One region of the Sediminicoccus sp. KRV36 genome, then DNA from elsewhere that is predicted to be linked to it. Evidence: predicted binding sites of a transcription regulator. Region 1 holds the regulator's gene; each other region holds the start of a gene.
The links. Region 1 encodes LexA, which represses DNA repair genes until DNA is damaged. Its sites were predicted from a motif close to TGTTCTANNTANGTTC; they were not measured.
Positions count from the first base shown of each region.

Region 2: a site for LexA is predicted at 3,390-3,405, ahead of uvrA (excinuclease ABC subunit UvrA). Genes of this name have one in related genera too.
Region 3: a site for LexA is predicted at 2,645-2,660, ahead of radA (DNA repair protein RadA). Genes of this name have one in related genera too.

Region 1 covers NZ_CP085081.1:4,617,917-4,623,080, forward strand. The annotation lists gene LHU95_RS21980 (ABC transporter permease) at 1-635, shown strand, start outside; gene LHU95_RS21985 (extracellular solute-binding protein) at 637-1,785, shown strand; gene LHU95_RS21990 (isochorismatase family protein) at 1,785-2,486, shown strand; gene lexA (transcriptional repressor LexA) at 2,579-3,271, opposite strand; gene mnmA (tRNA 2-thiouridine(34) synthase MnmA) at 3,488-4,573, opposite strand; gene LHU95_RS22005 (TenA family protein) at 4,570-5,164, opposite strand, start outside.
Region 2 covers NZ_CP085081.1:3,610,296-3,615,459, reverse strand. The annotation lists gene LHU95_RS17050 (hypothetical protein) at 124-396, shown strand; gene uvrA (excinuclease ABC subunit UvrA) at 423-3,368, opposite strand; gene ssb (single-stranded DNA-binding protein) at 3,516-4,007, shown strand; gene gyrA (DNA gyrase subunit A) at 4,208-5,164, shown strand, end outside.
Region 3 covers NZ_CP085081.1:4,367,809-4,372,972, forward strand. The annotation lists gene purF (amidophosphoribosyltransferase) at 1-345, opposite strand, end outside; gene LHU95_RS20835 (CvpA family protein) at 357-917, opposite strand; gene radA (DNA repair protein RadA) at 1,228-2,637, opposite strand; gene LHU95_RS20845 (hypothetical protein) at 2,810-3,202, shown strand; gene LHU95_RS20850 (hypothetical protein) at 3,301-3,660, opposite strand; gene ccmB (heme exporter protein CcmB) at 3,740-4,390, opposite strand; gene ccmA (heme ABC exporter ATP-binding protein CcmA) at 4,518-5,132, opposite strand.

The DNA of each region.
Region 1 (5,164 bases):
ATTTCAAGCCGCCGCTGCTGCGCTCGGTGATGCTGGCGGCGGCCTGTTCGCTCACCACCTGCATCCTCGCCGTGATGGCGGCGCAGGCGATGCGCGGGCGGTTCCGCGGGCACAATGCTTTCTTCTACCTGCTGCTGCTCGGCATCATGGCGCCTGGCCTGCTGGTCGGCTTCGGCTTCGCACTGCTGGCGCGCATCCTGGAGATCGAGCCAGCCTGGAACACCACCGGCTTCATCGTCCATGTCACCTGGACGCTGCCCTTCGGCTTCATGACCATGCTCGCCATCTTCAACCGCTTCGACAGCCGGCTGGAGGAGGCGGCGCTGACGCTGGGCGCCACGCGCATCATCACCTTCAGGCGAATCACCCTGCCCATCGTGCTGCCGGGCGTGCTGGGTGCCGCGCTGTTCGGCTTTTCGCTCTCCTATGACGAATTCCCGCGCAGCATGTTCACGACAGGCGCGGATATGACACTGCCGCTGGCCGTCATGGCGCAGCTGGACCGGCAATTGACGCCGGAGCTCTACGCCATCGGCACGGCCACCACCCTCACCTCGCTGCTGGCCATTCTGGGCTGCGTGGCGGGGCTTGCTCTCCTGCGCCGTACGCAGCGCCTCACCACGAAAGGGACATGAGATGACCATACCCCGCCGCCTGATGCTGGGGGCAGGCCTGGCTGCGCCCGCCCTGTTCAATCCCGCCGCCGCGCAAAGCCGGACGCTCAGCCTTTCGGGCGCCAGCTATGACATGCGCGAGCCCATCCTGCGCGAGTTCCAGCGCCGCACGGGCGCCACGCCGCGGCCGTGGATCAACCCCTCCACCCAGGCGCGGGTGGACCGCATCCGCACCGCCCAGGTGGATTGCGTGACGACCGACAGCCCCTTCGCCGCCTATGCCAATAGCGAGCGCCTGCTGCGGCCGATTGACGTCTCCCGCATCCCCAACTGGAACCGGCTGCATCCGCTGATGCGCGAGGGGCGAGCCACGCCCGATTCGCCGCTCGGCCTCGGCGCCAATCCAGGGCGGACCATGTATCTCAATCCCGAACGCTCGCAGATCACGTTCCTGCCCGCGTTCTTCCAGATGGATTCCATCGGCTACAACGCACGCCATGTGCCGGCCGAGAACAACACCCTCTCCTGGGGGGAATTGTTCAATCCGCGCTGGCGGGGCCGCGCGGCGCTCTACGGCATTGACTGGCTGGGCATGCTGGATGCGGCGCTGGGCATGAAGGCGCTGGGCCTGCTGCCCGCCACCACCGACCCCACGGGCCTCACCAATGCCGAGGTGGATACCGTCACCAGCTTCCTCAAGGAGAAGAAGCGCGAGGGGCATTTCCGCGCCCTCTGGCGCTCCTATGGCGAGTTGGTGAACCTCATGGCCTCGGAGGAGGTCTGGATCGCCGATGCCTGGTGGCCGGTGGCAGTGGAGGTCGCTTCGCGCGGGATTCCCATGCGCTATGCGGTGGCCAAGGAAGGATATCGCGCCTGGTGCAATGGCTATGGCATCTCGGCCAATTGTCGCGATGTGGACCTGGCCTATGAATGGCTGAACTACTGGACCTCGGGCTTTCCTGGCGCGCGGCAATCGGAGATCGGCTATTTTTCCTCGGTGGATACCTATCCCGAATTTCTCAGCCCCGAATTGCAGCGCTCGGTCTATGGCGGAGAGGGGCGGGATGGAGGCTCGCTCGCGCAGCGCGCGGCGAATGTCTATGTGTGGAACACACGCCCGGCCAACCTGGAATACTATACTGAGAAGTGGAACGAGTTCCTGGCGACCTGATGATCGAAAGCCACCTCACCGCGCGGCAATTATTCGCAGCCCTGTGCGCCGGCCCGCAGCGGCCGCGCTTCGGCTTTGGTCGGCGCGCGGCGCTGGTCAATGTGGACCCGCAGCGCGCCTATACCGATGTCGCGGCCTTCCCAGCCACGGCCTATGAGACGGACCCCCGGCAATGCGAGCACATCAACGCGTTGGCCTCGCTCTGCCGGGAGAAGGGCTTTCCCGTCATCTGGACCTATGTCGCCTATCTGGAGGGTGGCGAGGATTGCGGGATCTGGGGCACCCGCACCAACACGCCAGATAGTCTGCAGAATATCCACGAGGGTTCGGAGCGCGCGCAGCTTGATCCGCGCTTGGTGATCGCATCGACGGACATTGTGATCCGCAAGCGCATGGCCTCAGCCTTTTTCGAGACGAATCTGCGCTCGCTGCTGACCTTCCACGGGGTCGATACCGTGGTCGTGACTGGCGGGTCCACGTCAGGCTGCGTGCGTGCCACGGTGGTGGAAGGCCTCTCATGCGGGCATCGCATGATCGTTCCGGAGGAATGCGTGGCGGACCGGCACGAGAGCCCACATTTCGCCGGCCTCTACGACATGGCGGTGAAATATGCGGATGTCCTGCCCGTTGTTGACGTGCTGAAAGCGTTTTCCGCTTTACCCGGACGCAGTCCTGCGGACGGCCTAGCCACCATCCTCTAAACGGTTGGTGCTGAACCTATCGGAAAATTCGAAATCACAATCAATAAAATTCTTTATGACAATCGCCCTATAGAAAATATCAAAATTACCATTTAGTACTTTCGGAGAAGACCTACTAGTTTACCTTGTATTTCAACGCGATCTGGCCCAAAAATTCGTGTCTCGAACATTTTATTTGCTGGTTCAAGAGCGATAGAATTACCTTTTTTTCTGAATTTTTTTAGAGTTACTTCTGTTTTATCAATGAGAGCGACAACAATATCTCCGTTATCTGCAGAGTCGCCGCGCCGGATAACAACCGTGTCACCGTCCAGGATGCCTGCATCGCGCATAGATTCGCCACTTACCTCAAGGGCGTAACAATCCTTACCGATCAGCATATCGGAGGGAATCTCTGTTAGCATTTCGTGATCAGAAATTGCTTCAATTGGTAAACCTGCTGCGATACGCCCAAGCAGCGGAATCATCGTCGCACTTATCTCCGCTTCCCTAGGAATTCCACCAACGAGTTGTACGTAAGATGAATTGTATTCTTTTTTATTTCCAGAATTATTCAGGATATCAGAATACTGGAGAGGTGAACGTACAATTTCGAGGGCGCGCGCTCGATGGGCACGCCGCTTGATAAACCCTCTCTCCTCAAGGCCTGAAATCAGGCGATGGATTCCGGATTTGGACTTCAGAGACAGTGCGACTTTCATTTCGTCAAACGACGGAGAAAATCCGGTGGCTTGCTGATGGCTCTGAATGAACATTAGCAACTCAAGCTGCTTGCGCGTCAGCATTTCATGAAACCTTCTTGGGAAGCTTCTGGACGCGCCCGTGAGCGCCTCCAGAGAACAAATCAGAAACTCGGATTTTGTTCTACAAACATTCTTCTTCCCTCGTCAAACTGATTTTGCGAAGGCAAATCGCCAAGGGCCGATTGCAGGCGCAGCGCCCAAGCGCCGCCGATGCGCTACGGAGCTGGAATGCCCCGGACCGGGGCAAGACGAATTTGCTTAGCCCGCGCGCTCGGGCGGCTCACCGCGAATAAATCCGCCGGCAATCACTCGACCAGCCTGATACAGCACCGCTGCTTGTCCAGGTGCTGCGATGCACGGGGCATCCGGCGCCAGCGTCAAGTCAACGCCATCCCATTCCGCCGTCATCGCCGCCGGTGCTTCGCGCCCGCGCAGCTTTGCCTCGCACCGAAATGCGCCGAACATCGGCGCCGTCAGCCAGTTCACGTCGCCCACGCGAATCCGCGCCTGGGCAAGCGCCGCACGGTGCGCCACCACAACACGCCGCCTTGGCGCATCGAGAGCGGCCACGAACAACGCTTCCTCATCTTCGCGTCGCGAAAGTCCCAGCCCGCGACCCTGCCCGACAGTGTAGCGTGCCAACCCGCGATGCTGGCCCAGCACTTTCCCGGACTCATCCACGATCTCGCCAGGCTCCAGCGCCTCGGGGCGGAATCTGCCCACCACGTCGGCGTAGCTGCCAGCGGGCACGAAGCAGATATCCTGGCTATCGGGCTTGTCCGCGACGGCCACGCCCAATCGGGCCGCATGCGCCCGCACCTCAGCCTTGCTGGCAAAGCCGCCAAGCGGAAATTGCGTCCGGGCCAGCTGCGCACGGGTCGTGTGGGCGAGGAAGTAGCTCTGGTCACGCGCGGGGTCGGCCGCCTGGTGCAGTTCGGCGCCGTCCTGCCCGTCCAGGCGGCGCGCGTAGTGGCCCGTCGCCAGCATGTCGCAACCCAGATCGCTGGCGAGTTCGGTCAGGTCGTGGAACTTGACCGTCTGGTTGCAGCGAATGCAGGGGATCGGGGTTTCGCCTCGGGCATAGCTATCGGCGAAATCCTGGATCACCGCCTCCCTAAAGCGCTGCTCGCGGTCCAGCACGTAATGCGGGATGCCCAGATGCTCGGCCACGTTGCGCGCATCATGGATGTCCTGACCCGCACAGCAGGCGCCCTTCTTCTGAACGGCCGCGCCATGATCATAAAGCTGGAGCGTGGCCCCAATCACCTCATGCCCTTGCTCATGCAGCAGGGCTGCGACGACGCTGCTGTCCACGCCGCCCGACATGGCGACGAGGATTTTCATCGGGCCGAGGGAAGCCGCACTTCCCGATCGGAATCACGGGGCAACGCGACTTGCGCAGCGTTCAGCCCCTGCTGCCAAAAACCCTGCTCCAGCCGCGCCGCCATGGAAAAATCTCGCAGCAGGGTGGCAAAGCGCGCCTCCCCCCCGTGGCTGATTCCCAGTGCGTCGATGCGCAGCGCCGCCGCAGCCGCCATGGCCTGGTAGCCTTCACCCGCATAGCTCTCGATCCAGGACTGGTAGGGGTTTCCCGTCACCATCCGGCCCGGATCAGCCATGATGCGCCGCGCCACTTCACCATATCCCACCGTGCAGGGGACAAGCGCGATTTCCAGGTCGAGGATATCCCCGGCCACCCCGCGATCCAGCACCCAGCGGGTATAGCTGACCGTTTCCAGCGTCTCCGGGATCTGCGTCACCTGCGCCTCGGAAAGCCCCCATTCCGCGCAGTACTTCAAATGCAGGAGCGTCTCATCCAGGATGGCAAGCACGGCGGCCGCCTTGTCGCGCATCGCCTTCAGGCTTTCGCCCTTGACCACCGCCAGCGCCTTGGCGCGGGCGAAGTGGATCAGGAACAAATAATCCTGGATCAGG
Region 2 (5,164 bases), 1.0 Mb from region 1:
TAGGCTGGCCACCCCGCGCCACGGCGGAATGGCCGATGCCACAGGCGGCCATCGGCGCCGGCGATCGGGCTGATCGGCGCCGTGCCATTGCCGCGGCCGGCACAAGGCCGGCATGGTCACGGCTTGAAGGAGACCATGGTCATGAAAGCTTCCCCTGTCGCGATGTTCGCTGCTGGTTTCATCGCGGGCGGGATCGTCCTTGGCGGGGTCGTTGCCCATGCCCGTATCGTGACGTTGAACTCCGCCATCGCCGGGGTCCTGCCGAATTCCGAAGGCAGCCTGTTCTGCGTGACGGCATCATCCGTGCTGCGGCCGATCACAGGCGTCTACCGCCAGACCAGCGTGAATGCACCGGGCGGCGTGTCCTACGGCGCGACCTTGCGCTGCCCTGCCTGATCTTCGCGGCAGCGGCCCGGGGGGGGTTATGCCTTGCGCGCGCGCTTCGCTTTTGCCGCTACGGGTCCATGCCGTGCCAGGATGGGCTTGAGAAAGCGCCCCGTATGGCTCTCGGGGTTGGCCGCGATATCCTCCGGCGTGCCGGAAGCTACCACGCGCCCCCCGCCCTCACCGCCTTCGGGGCCGAGGTCGAGCACCCAATCGGCCGTCTTGATGACCTCCAGATTATGCTCGATCACCACCACAGTGTTCCCGGTATTCACCAGCGCGTGCAGCACATCGAGCAGCTTGCGCACATCCTCGAAATGCAGGCCGGTTGTCGGTTCATCCAGAATGTAGAGCGTGCGGCCGGTGGCGCGGCGCGAAAGCTCCTTGGCGAGCTTGATGCGCTGCGCCTCGCCGCCCGAAAGTGTCGTCGCCTGCTGGCCGAGATGGATGTAGCCCAGCCCCACCTCCTCCAGCATGCGCAGCTTTTCGTGGATGCTGGGCACGGCCGAGAAGAACTCGCGCCCCTCCGTCACGGTCATGTCCAGCACATCGGCGATGGACTTGCCGCGGAACTTCACTTCCAGGGTTTCGCGGTTGTAGCGCTTGCCCTTGCAGGTGTCGCAGGTGACGTAGACATCGGGCAGGAAGTGCATCTCGATCTTGATGACGCCGTCGCCCTGGCAGGCCTCGCAGCGGCCGCCCTTCACGTTGAAGCTGAAGCGGCCGGGCTTGTAGCCGCGGCCGCGTGAATCCGGCAGCTCGGAAAACCAGTCGCGGATCGGGGCAAACAGGCCGGTGTAGGTGGCCGGGTTGGAACGTGGCGTGCGGCCGATGGGCGACTGGTCAATATCAATCACCTTGTCCACCAGCTCGATCCCCTCGATGCGCTGGTGCGGTGCCGGCACGACGGAGGCGCCCATCAGCTTGCGCGAGAGGCCGTTGAACAGCGTCTCGATCACCAGCGTGGATTTGCCGCCGCCCGAGACGCCGGCGACGGCGGTGAAGGTGCCGAGCGGGAATTCGGCGGTCACGTCCTTCAGGTTGTTGCCCGTGGCCCCCACCACGCGCAGCAGGCGCTTCTTGTCGAAGGCGCGGCGTTGCGCCGGCATCGGGATTTCGCGGCGCCCCGAGAGATAGGCGCCGGTCAGGCTGTTGGGGTCGGCCGTGACTTCCTCGGGCGTGCCCTGGCTGACCACGGTGCCGCCGGCCTTGCCCGCACCAGGGCCGATATCCACCAGGTAATCGGCGCTGCGGATCGCATCCTCGTCATGCTCGACGACGATGACGGAATTGCCGATGTCGCGCAGCCGCCGCAGCGTCACCAGCAGGCGTTCATTGTCGCGCTGGTGCAGGCCGATGCTGGGCTCATCCAGCACATAGAGCACGCCCGTCAGGCCGGACCCGATCTGCGAGGCCAGGCGAATGCGCTGGCTCTCGCCGCCCGAGAGCGTGGCGCTGCTGCGCGAGAGCGAGAGATAGTCGAGCCCCACATCGTTGAGGAACTGCAAACGGTCCTCGATCTCGCGCAGGATGCGGCGGGCGATCTCCTGGCGCTGCGGTGTCAGCGTCGGCATCACGGCGCCGAACCAGTCCCGCGCACGCCGGATCGACAGCGCCGAGGCCTCGCCGATGTGGCAGCCCGCGACCTTCACGGCCAGGGACTGCGGCTTGAGGCGATGGCCATGGCAGACATGGCAGGGGCGATCGGCCTGGTAGCGCGCCATATCCTCGCGCACCCAGGGGTTGTCGCTTTCGCGGAAGCGGCGTTCCAGGTTCTTGATCACGCCCTCGAAGGGCTTTTGCACCTCATAGGCGCGCAGGCCGTCCTTGTAGCGCAGCGTGACGGGCTCGGTGCCGGTGCCGTGCAGGATCGCGTTCTGCGCCTCGGGCGGCAGCTCCTCCCAGGGCTTTTCCATGCCGATCTTGAGGTGCTTGGCGAGGCTGACCAGCGTCTGGTCATAATAGGGGCTGCTGGCATTGCCGGCCCAGGGGACGATGGCGCCCTCCTTCAGGCTCAGCGCCGGGTTGGGGATGACGAGTGCCGGGTCGAAGAAGCTTTCCGTGCCCAGGCCGTCACAGGTGGGGCAGGCGCCCTGCGGCGAGTTGAAGCTGAACAGCCGGGGCTCGATCTCCTCGATGGAGAAGCCCGAGACGGGGCAGGCGAATTTCTGGCTGAACACGGTCCGCTCGCCGCCATCGGCGTCGGCGCTGGCGCCGCCAGAAACGGTCTCGGCATAGGCAATGCCATCGGCCAGCGCCAAGGCTGTCTCGAAGCTGTCCGCCAGGCGCTGCGCCAGACCGTCCCGCACCACGACGCGGTCCACCACCACGTCAATATCGTGCTTCAGCTTCTTGTCGAGCTTCGGCGCCTCGCTGATCAGAGTGAGGGTGCCGTTGATCTTCACCCGCTCAAAGCCGCGGCGCTGATATTCCGAGAGCTCCTTGCGGTATTCGCCCTTCTTGCCGCGAATCACCGGGGCGAGGATCAGCAGCCGCGTTCCCTCGGGCATGTTCATCACGCGGTCCACCATCTGGCTGACGGTTTGCGCTTCGATCGGCAGGCCCGTCGCGGGCGAATAGGGCACGCCCACCCGCGCCCAGAGCAGGCGCATATAGTCGTGGATTTCCGTCACCGTGCCGACGGTGGAGCGCGGATTGTGCGAGGTGGTCTTCTGCTCGATGGAAATCGCGGGTGAAAGCCCCTCGATGCTGTCCACATCCGGCTTCTGCATGAGTTGCAGGAATTGCCGCGCATAGGCGCTGAGCGATTCGACGTAGCGCCGCTGCCCCTCCGCATAGATCGTATCGAAGGCGAGAGAGGATTTGCCCGAACCCGAAAGCCCGGTCAGCACCACCAGCTTGCCGCGTGGCAGGTCCAGATCCACCGATTTAAGATTATGCTGGCGCGCGCCGCGAATCCGGATGAGGTCAGCCTTGGGCGGCCCCGCTTTGGCCAGTGGGGCAGGGGGCGCGTCGCGCGGCATGGAAAGCACTCCGGGGGATAATGTTCGCGTTGTGTTCTGGGCGGTTTTGCACCATATCGTGGGGGAGTGCAAAGCCGAGGGCCGGGGCTGGCCCGGCCTCTTGGGAAAAGCTAGGTTCCGACACCGATTTGCAAGGAGGCTTGGCCCATGGCCGGCATCAATAAGGTTATTCTTCTGGGGCGCCTTGGCAAGGATCCCGAGGTGCGGAACTTCCAGAATGGCGGCAAGGTCGTGAAATTCGGCTTGGCGACCTCGGAGCGCTACAAGGACCGCGAAGGCAATCAGCAGGAACGCACCGAGTGGCATGACGTCGAAATCTACAATGACCGGCTGGGCGACGTCGCGGAGAAGTACCTGAAGAAGGGCAGCGAGGTTTACATCGAAGGCCAGATCGAGACGCAGAGCTTCACCGACAAGGACGGCAATGAGCGCAAGACGAAGCGCATCGTGCTCCGCCAGTTCCGCGGCGAATTGCAGCTGGTCGGCGGCCGCGCCTCGGGTGGCGGCGATATGGGCGAGGAACGCAGCTATTCCGGCGGCGGCGGTGAGCGCAGTTCGGCCCCGGCGCGGGCAGGCGCGCCGCGCGCGGGGTGGGATTCGGGGAAGAAGCCGGATATGGATGATGATATTCCCTTCTGAGGGATTGCGAGGGGCTTTGCCCCCCTCGCCCCCCAGCAGGGGACCAGTCCCCTGCACCCCATTTGTTGAAGGTGCAGGAAACTAAGTTTCCTGCCGGGGTCCAGGGGCAGAGCCCCTGGCCTTAAACCCAGGACCAAGATTCTTTGAGCGACGAAATCCCCAAGCCCCTGGACGTGGCCCCCATCGCCCTCGAAGAGGAGATGCGCCGCTCCTACCTCGACTACGCGATGTCCGTCATCGTCAGCCGCGCGCTGCCCGATGTGCGCGATGGCCTGAAGCCGGTGCATCGCCGCATCCTGTTTGCCATGCATGAGGCCGGCTACACGCCGGACAAGCCGCACCGCAAATCGGCCCGCGTGGTGGGTGACGTGATGGGCAAGTATCATCCGCACGGGGACAGCGCGATCTATGACGCCATGGTGCGCATGGCGCAGGGCTTCTCGATGCGCGTGCCGCTGGTGGATGGCCAGGGCAATTTCGGCTCGATGGATGGCGACCCGCCGGCGGCCATGCGCTACACCGAGGTCCGCCTCGCCAAGGCCGCCGGCGCGCTGCTGGAGGGCATTGACGAAGACACGGTGGATTTCACGCCGAACTACGACGAAAGCGCCAATGAGCCGCGCGTCCTGCCGGCCGCCTTCCCGAATTTGCTGGTGAATGGCGCGGGCGGCATCGCCGTCGGCATGGCGACCAACATCCCGCCGCACAACCCGACCGAGGTGATTGACGCCACGCTCAAGCTGGTGGCCGAGCCAGAGACGACGCTCGAAGAGCTGATGGCCATCATCCCCGGCCCGGATTTCCCGACGGGTGGCATCATCCTCGGCCGTGCCGGCATCCGCTCGGCCTTCGAGATGGGGCGCGGCTCCATCCCGCTGCGCGCCGATTGCGTGATCGAGGAGATGAAGGGCCAGCGCCAGGCCATCATCGTCAACGAAATCCCCTACCAGGTGAACAAGTCGGTCCTGATCGAGCGCATCGCCGAACTGGTGCGCTCCAAGCTGATCGAAGGCATCACCGACCTGCGCGATGAGAGTGACCGCTCGGGCCTGCGCATCGTGATCGAGCTGAAGCGCGAAGCCGTGGCGGAGGTGGTGCTGAACCAGCTCTACCGGATGACCTCGCTGCAGATCAGCTTCCCGGTGAATTTCCTGGCA
Region 3 (5,164 bases), 250 kb from region 1:
GGCGAAGCCGCCGAACTCGAAATCGGCAAACAGCGGCTGCACATTGCGCAGCGCCGTCTCGCCCGTGGTGGCGTAGCGGTTATGGCCGATGGCGGCGCGGCCGGGCAGGCCGGACATCACCTTGGCATCGCCAAAGATATCGCCGACCAGGCCAAGGCCCTTGTGGGAATGGAACATCCCCGCATCATCGAGGGTGACGATGCCCGAAGCCTCCTGCCCGCGATGCTGCAAGGCATGCAGGCCCAGCGCCGTCAGTGCCGCCGCATCCTTGTGCCGCCAGATGCCGAAGACGCCGCATTCCTCGTGGAACTTGTCGTCATCATCGCCTTGGGGGGGAAGGGGCATGGCAGGGACCTTCAGCTTCGGTTGCGGGCAGGCGGACGCATCAGATCTTCCTGCGTGGGCACGCGGCGTTCCGGCGGGGCAGCGATGCGGGGGCGATACTCCTCCGGCATCAGGCCGACAACCCACCGGGCGCCATCCACGACGTAGGGCAGCGCCCGGGCCTCCCGCACGGCTTCAGGCCAGCGCTCGATGGCGGGGACGAAAAGCCCCGCCAGCACATAGGCCAGGATCGCGATGAAGGCGCCACGCGCCAGCCCGAATATGGCCCCGAGCGAGCGATCCACACCCCCCAGAGGGCTGCGCTGCACGCTGCCCGCCAATGCATGGATGACAAGTTTCAGCACCACCAGCACCACCAGGAAGACACCACCCACCGCAATGCCGTCAGCCAGCCAATCGGGCTCGATGCTGCCTTCCATCAGGGGGGTGATCTGGTCCCGCAGGGCAAAACCCGCGATGGCGGCGCCGATCCAGGCGGCAATACCCAGGAATTCCCGCACGAAGCCGCGCAGGAAGGACAGGATGGCGGAGGCCACCATCACGAGGAGAAGGATGCCATCCGCCCAGGTCATGCTGCGCTGCCATGTAGCGGGGGCAGCGATTCGTGTCACCTGACCCACCTTGCGCCTGGGCCCTGCCTGGTTCGGCCACCACCTTCATGCTAATTCATAAAAAATAGGGCGGGGCTCGCTGGCTGCTGCAAAATCACCGCGACGGGATCGAGGGGCCAGCCCCTCGAGCTCCCCGGCAGGAAACCGGTTTCCTGCACCTTCATTCAGGGGATTTTACCGTCGAAGAGCCGAGATACCGGCCTTCTTGGCGTGGTTGGCCGCGAGGCGGAGACGACGCGGGAGGGCAAGGCCCTCTCGCCATCTGACCTTTTCAGCCGCGCTCATCCCGCGTCCGCTTCAACGTCCCCGCCGCGAAGGGCGCCACCAGATCGGCCAGATGCCCCACTTCGGTCAGCCGCAGCCCCTCGATGGCGGCTGGCGGCTTGTTGCCGCGCGCCACACGGCGCGGCAGCACGGCGGCGGAAAAGCCGAGCTTCTGGGCCTCACGCAGGCGTTGCTCGGCCTGGGACACCTGGCGGATTTCACCCGAGAGGCCCACCTCGCCGAAATACACCGCATCCGGGTCGGTCGGCCGGTCGGTGATGGCGGAAGTGAGTGCGGCCGCCACGGCGAGGTCGGCGGCGGGCTCATTGATGCGCAAGCCCCCCGCGATGTTCAGATAGACGTCGGATTGCCCGAAGCTCAGCCCCGCACGGGCCTCCAGCACCGCCAGCAGCATGGAAAGCCGCCCGCCTTCCCAGCCCACCACCTGCCGCCGCGGGCTGCCGCCATTGCTGGGCGAAAGCAGCGCCTGCACCTCGACCAGCACCGGCCGCGTGCCCTCCAGCCCGGCAAACACCGCCGAGCCCGAGATATTGCCGCGCCGCTCGGCCAGGAACAGCGCCGAGGGGTTGGAGACTTCCACCAGCCCGCCCTCGGTCATTTCAAACACGCCGATTTCGTCCGTCGCGCCGAAGCGGTTCTTGGTGGCGCGCAGGATGCGGAACTGGTGCCCGCGATCACCTTCGAAATAGAGCGTCGCGTCCACCATGTGCTCCAGCACGCGCGGGCCAGCCAGCGTGCCCTCCTTGGTGACGTGCCCCACCAGCACGAGGGCAAAGCCCCGCGCCTTGGCGCAGCGGATCAGCTCGGCCGCGCAGGTGCGGACCTGGGCGACGGTGCCCGGCGCCGAATCCAGCGCGTCCAGCCACATGGTCTGGATGGAATCGATCACGACCAGGGTGGCTTCATCCTCGGCTTCCAGACTGGCCAGGATGTCCCGCAAAGCCGAGGCGGCGGCCAGCGCCATGGGCGCATCCGCCAAGCCGAGGCGCCGCGCGCGCATGCGCACCTGGGCCACCGCTTCCTCGCCCGAGATGTAGAGAACGCGCTTGCCCGCCATCGCCATGCGCGCCGCCGCCTGCAACAGGATGGTGGATTTGCCGATGCCCGGATCCCCACCCACCAGCACGGCCGAGGCCGGCACGAAGCCGCCGCCCAGAACGCGGTCCAGCTCAGCGATCCCGGTCAGGTGGCGCGGCGGCGGCGCGGTCTCGCCGGCCAGGCCCACGAAGGTGATGCCGCGCCCCGGTGGCGCCTTGCCCGCGGGGCCCGGGCTGCGCGGCGCGGTGCTCTCCTCGACCAGGGTGTTCCACTCGCCGCAGCCATCGCAGCGGCCCTGCCATTTCACATGGGAAGCACCGCAGGATTGGCAGATGAAGCGGGAGCGGTCCTTGGCCATGGCGTAAGAACATAAATAGAACAATGCCGCTTCGCAAGCCAGCCCGGGCGATAGGCACCACCGATGAGTGGCGATGCCTGAACATATTGGCCAGGCTGGCGGCCGGCGCATAGTGTTGCGTCATCGGAACAGCGATCCCGCCAACCGAACTGGATCAGCAAGGAGAAAACCAATGAGAAAGCACCTGATGATGGCCATGGCCGCAGCCAGCGCGATGGCGATGCTGCCGATGAGCGAAGCGGCGGCCCAGGGGAACCCCTATTGCAATGGCAAGCTGCAGGCGGCGAGCTTCTACAGCACCACCCAATCCACCAGCACGCGCAGCACGGTGAACTACTACCTCATCCTGCAAAGCACGGTGGGCGAGAATGTCACCTTCGCCGTGACCTTCAACGACCATCGCGTGCAGAGCCGGCAGAATGGCACCCACTTCACGCGGCTCGGCCCGTGGGGCACGTCCCAATCCATCCTGCTGGGCGTGGCGAGCCTGAACAACCCCAGCGGCACGGGCGGCCCCGCCGTTCCGATGGACCTGGCCGCAGGAACCCGGGTGGCCTGCCGCTGAGGCAGGCTTCCCTGACCAGGTCGTCGCGCAGCCTACCCCCCCAGCGCGGCGGCAACCCGGCGGGACGTTCCCCCCCCTTTGGTCCCGCCGGGACCCCCTCAGCTCAAGCGGCAGGAAGCGCCCAGCGCGCGGATCAGCGTCTCCGGCGGCAGGCCGGGTTGCTGGTCCGCGGGCAGGCGCAGGGCGAAGACCGTCTCGCCGTGGCGCACCAGCATCATGGGCGGCCCCTGCTGCGGCCGGCCCCCGGCCATCAGCACGGGTTGCAGCAGGATCGCCTCGCCCGTGCGGTTGGCCACGGTGACGCGCAGGCCGATGGCGGCCCGGCCCGGCGCCTGCTCATTCCATTGCGGGCTGACGGACAGCAATTCGACACGGCCGCCGCAGAGCGTGCCCGCCGCGCCGAAGGCGGGGCCCGCCAGCAGGCAGACGAAGGCGGCCAGGGAGAGAATGCGACGCATGGGATTGCTCCATCCGAGTGAGAATGATCCCGTTCTATGGGATGGAGATTAACGGCCAGCTAAACGCGCCGGCGCTTTTTCAGTCGCCGCGCAGGGCCGCGCCCGCCGCCAGGGGCGCCAAGGGGGCCGCAAAGGCCAGCATCGCGGCTTGCAGCAGCAGATAAGGCCGCGCTTCCAGCCCGCTGGCCGCCGCCTCGATGGCCGCGGCGCCGAAAATCACCGCCGGGATGGAAAGCGGCAGTACCAGCAACGGCAGCAGCACGCCGCCGCGCCTGGCCCCCAGCGTCAGCGCCGCGCCGGCGGCCCCGAAGACGGACAGGATGGCCGAAGCGAGCCCCAGCGCCAGCATGGCCGCCGGCCAGGCATCGGTCGGCAGGTTGAGCAAGGCGGCGGCCAGCGGTGTGGCCAGCACCAGCGGAATGCCGGTGGTGACCCAGTGCCCCAGCGCCTTGGCCGCCGCGATGCCGGCCGGATGCAGGCCGGAGAGCAGCAATTGGTCGAGCGAACCATCCTCCGCCTCGGCGCCGAACAAGCGGTCCAGCGGCAGCAGCGCCGCCAGCAGCGCCGCGGCCAGCAGGACGCCGGGGGCGAGGCGCGCGAGCAATTCGGGCGAGGGCCCGACGCCGAAGGGAAACATCGCCGAAACCAGCACGAAGAACATCACGGCCGACAGCGTATCGGCCGGATGGCGAATGGCGAGGCGCAGTTCCCGAACGAGGAGCGGAATCATGGCCAACCCGCCCGAAAGCCGGAGGGCGGCTTCGCCCGCGGGGTTGAATCGGGCAGGTCCATCCAGCCCCTCACCCGGCGCCGAAAGGGCGGCCGCGGGGTGCGCAGGGTGGCGGGCGGCGCCTTGATCACAACCGCAGCTCCCGCGCATCGGGCAGCGGCAGGGGCAGATGCGTCGCCGCCAGGACCATGCCGCCCGCCGCCCGATGCGCCGCGAAAATAGGCCCGAGCCGCGCGACCGAGGCCGCATCCAGCCCCACCGAAGGCTCATCCAGCAACCACAGCCCCGCCGGCGCCAGAGCCAGGCGCGCCAGGGCCAGCCGCCGCTTCTGACCGGAGGAAAGAACCCGTGCCGGCAGTTCCGCCAGCCCACCCAGATCCAGCGCGGCCAGCGCCGCCGCCACGTCCCCGCCGGTGAGGCGGGCGAAGAATTCCAGGTTTTCCCGCGCCGTCAACGCCGGCTTCAGCGCATCCTGATGGCCAAGATAGCGCAGCCTCGCCCCATGCGCGGGCAGGTCCGCCCAGGCATCCACGCCATCCCAGAGCAATGAACCCTCGGCGGCGGGGATCAAACCGGCCAGCAGCCGCAGCAGCGAGGACTTGCCCGCGCCATTCGCGCCGGTCAGCAAAAGCGCCTCGCCAGGGGAAACCTCGAAGGAGAGTCCGGCAAAAACCAGACGTTCCGCCCGCCAACAGGCCAATTCACGCGCTTGCAGCAGGGGCGGCCTCCATGGACCATTCAACAGGGCCATGCTTAAAAGCGCGGCGCAAGAGT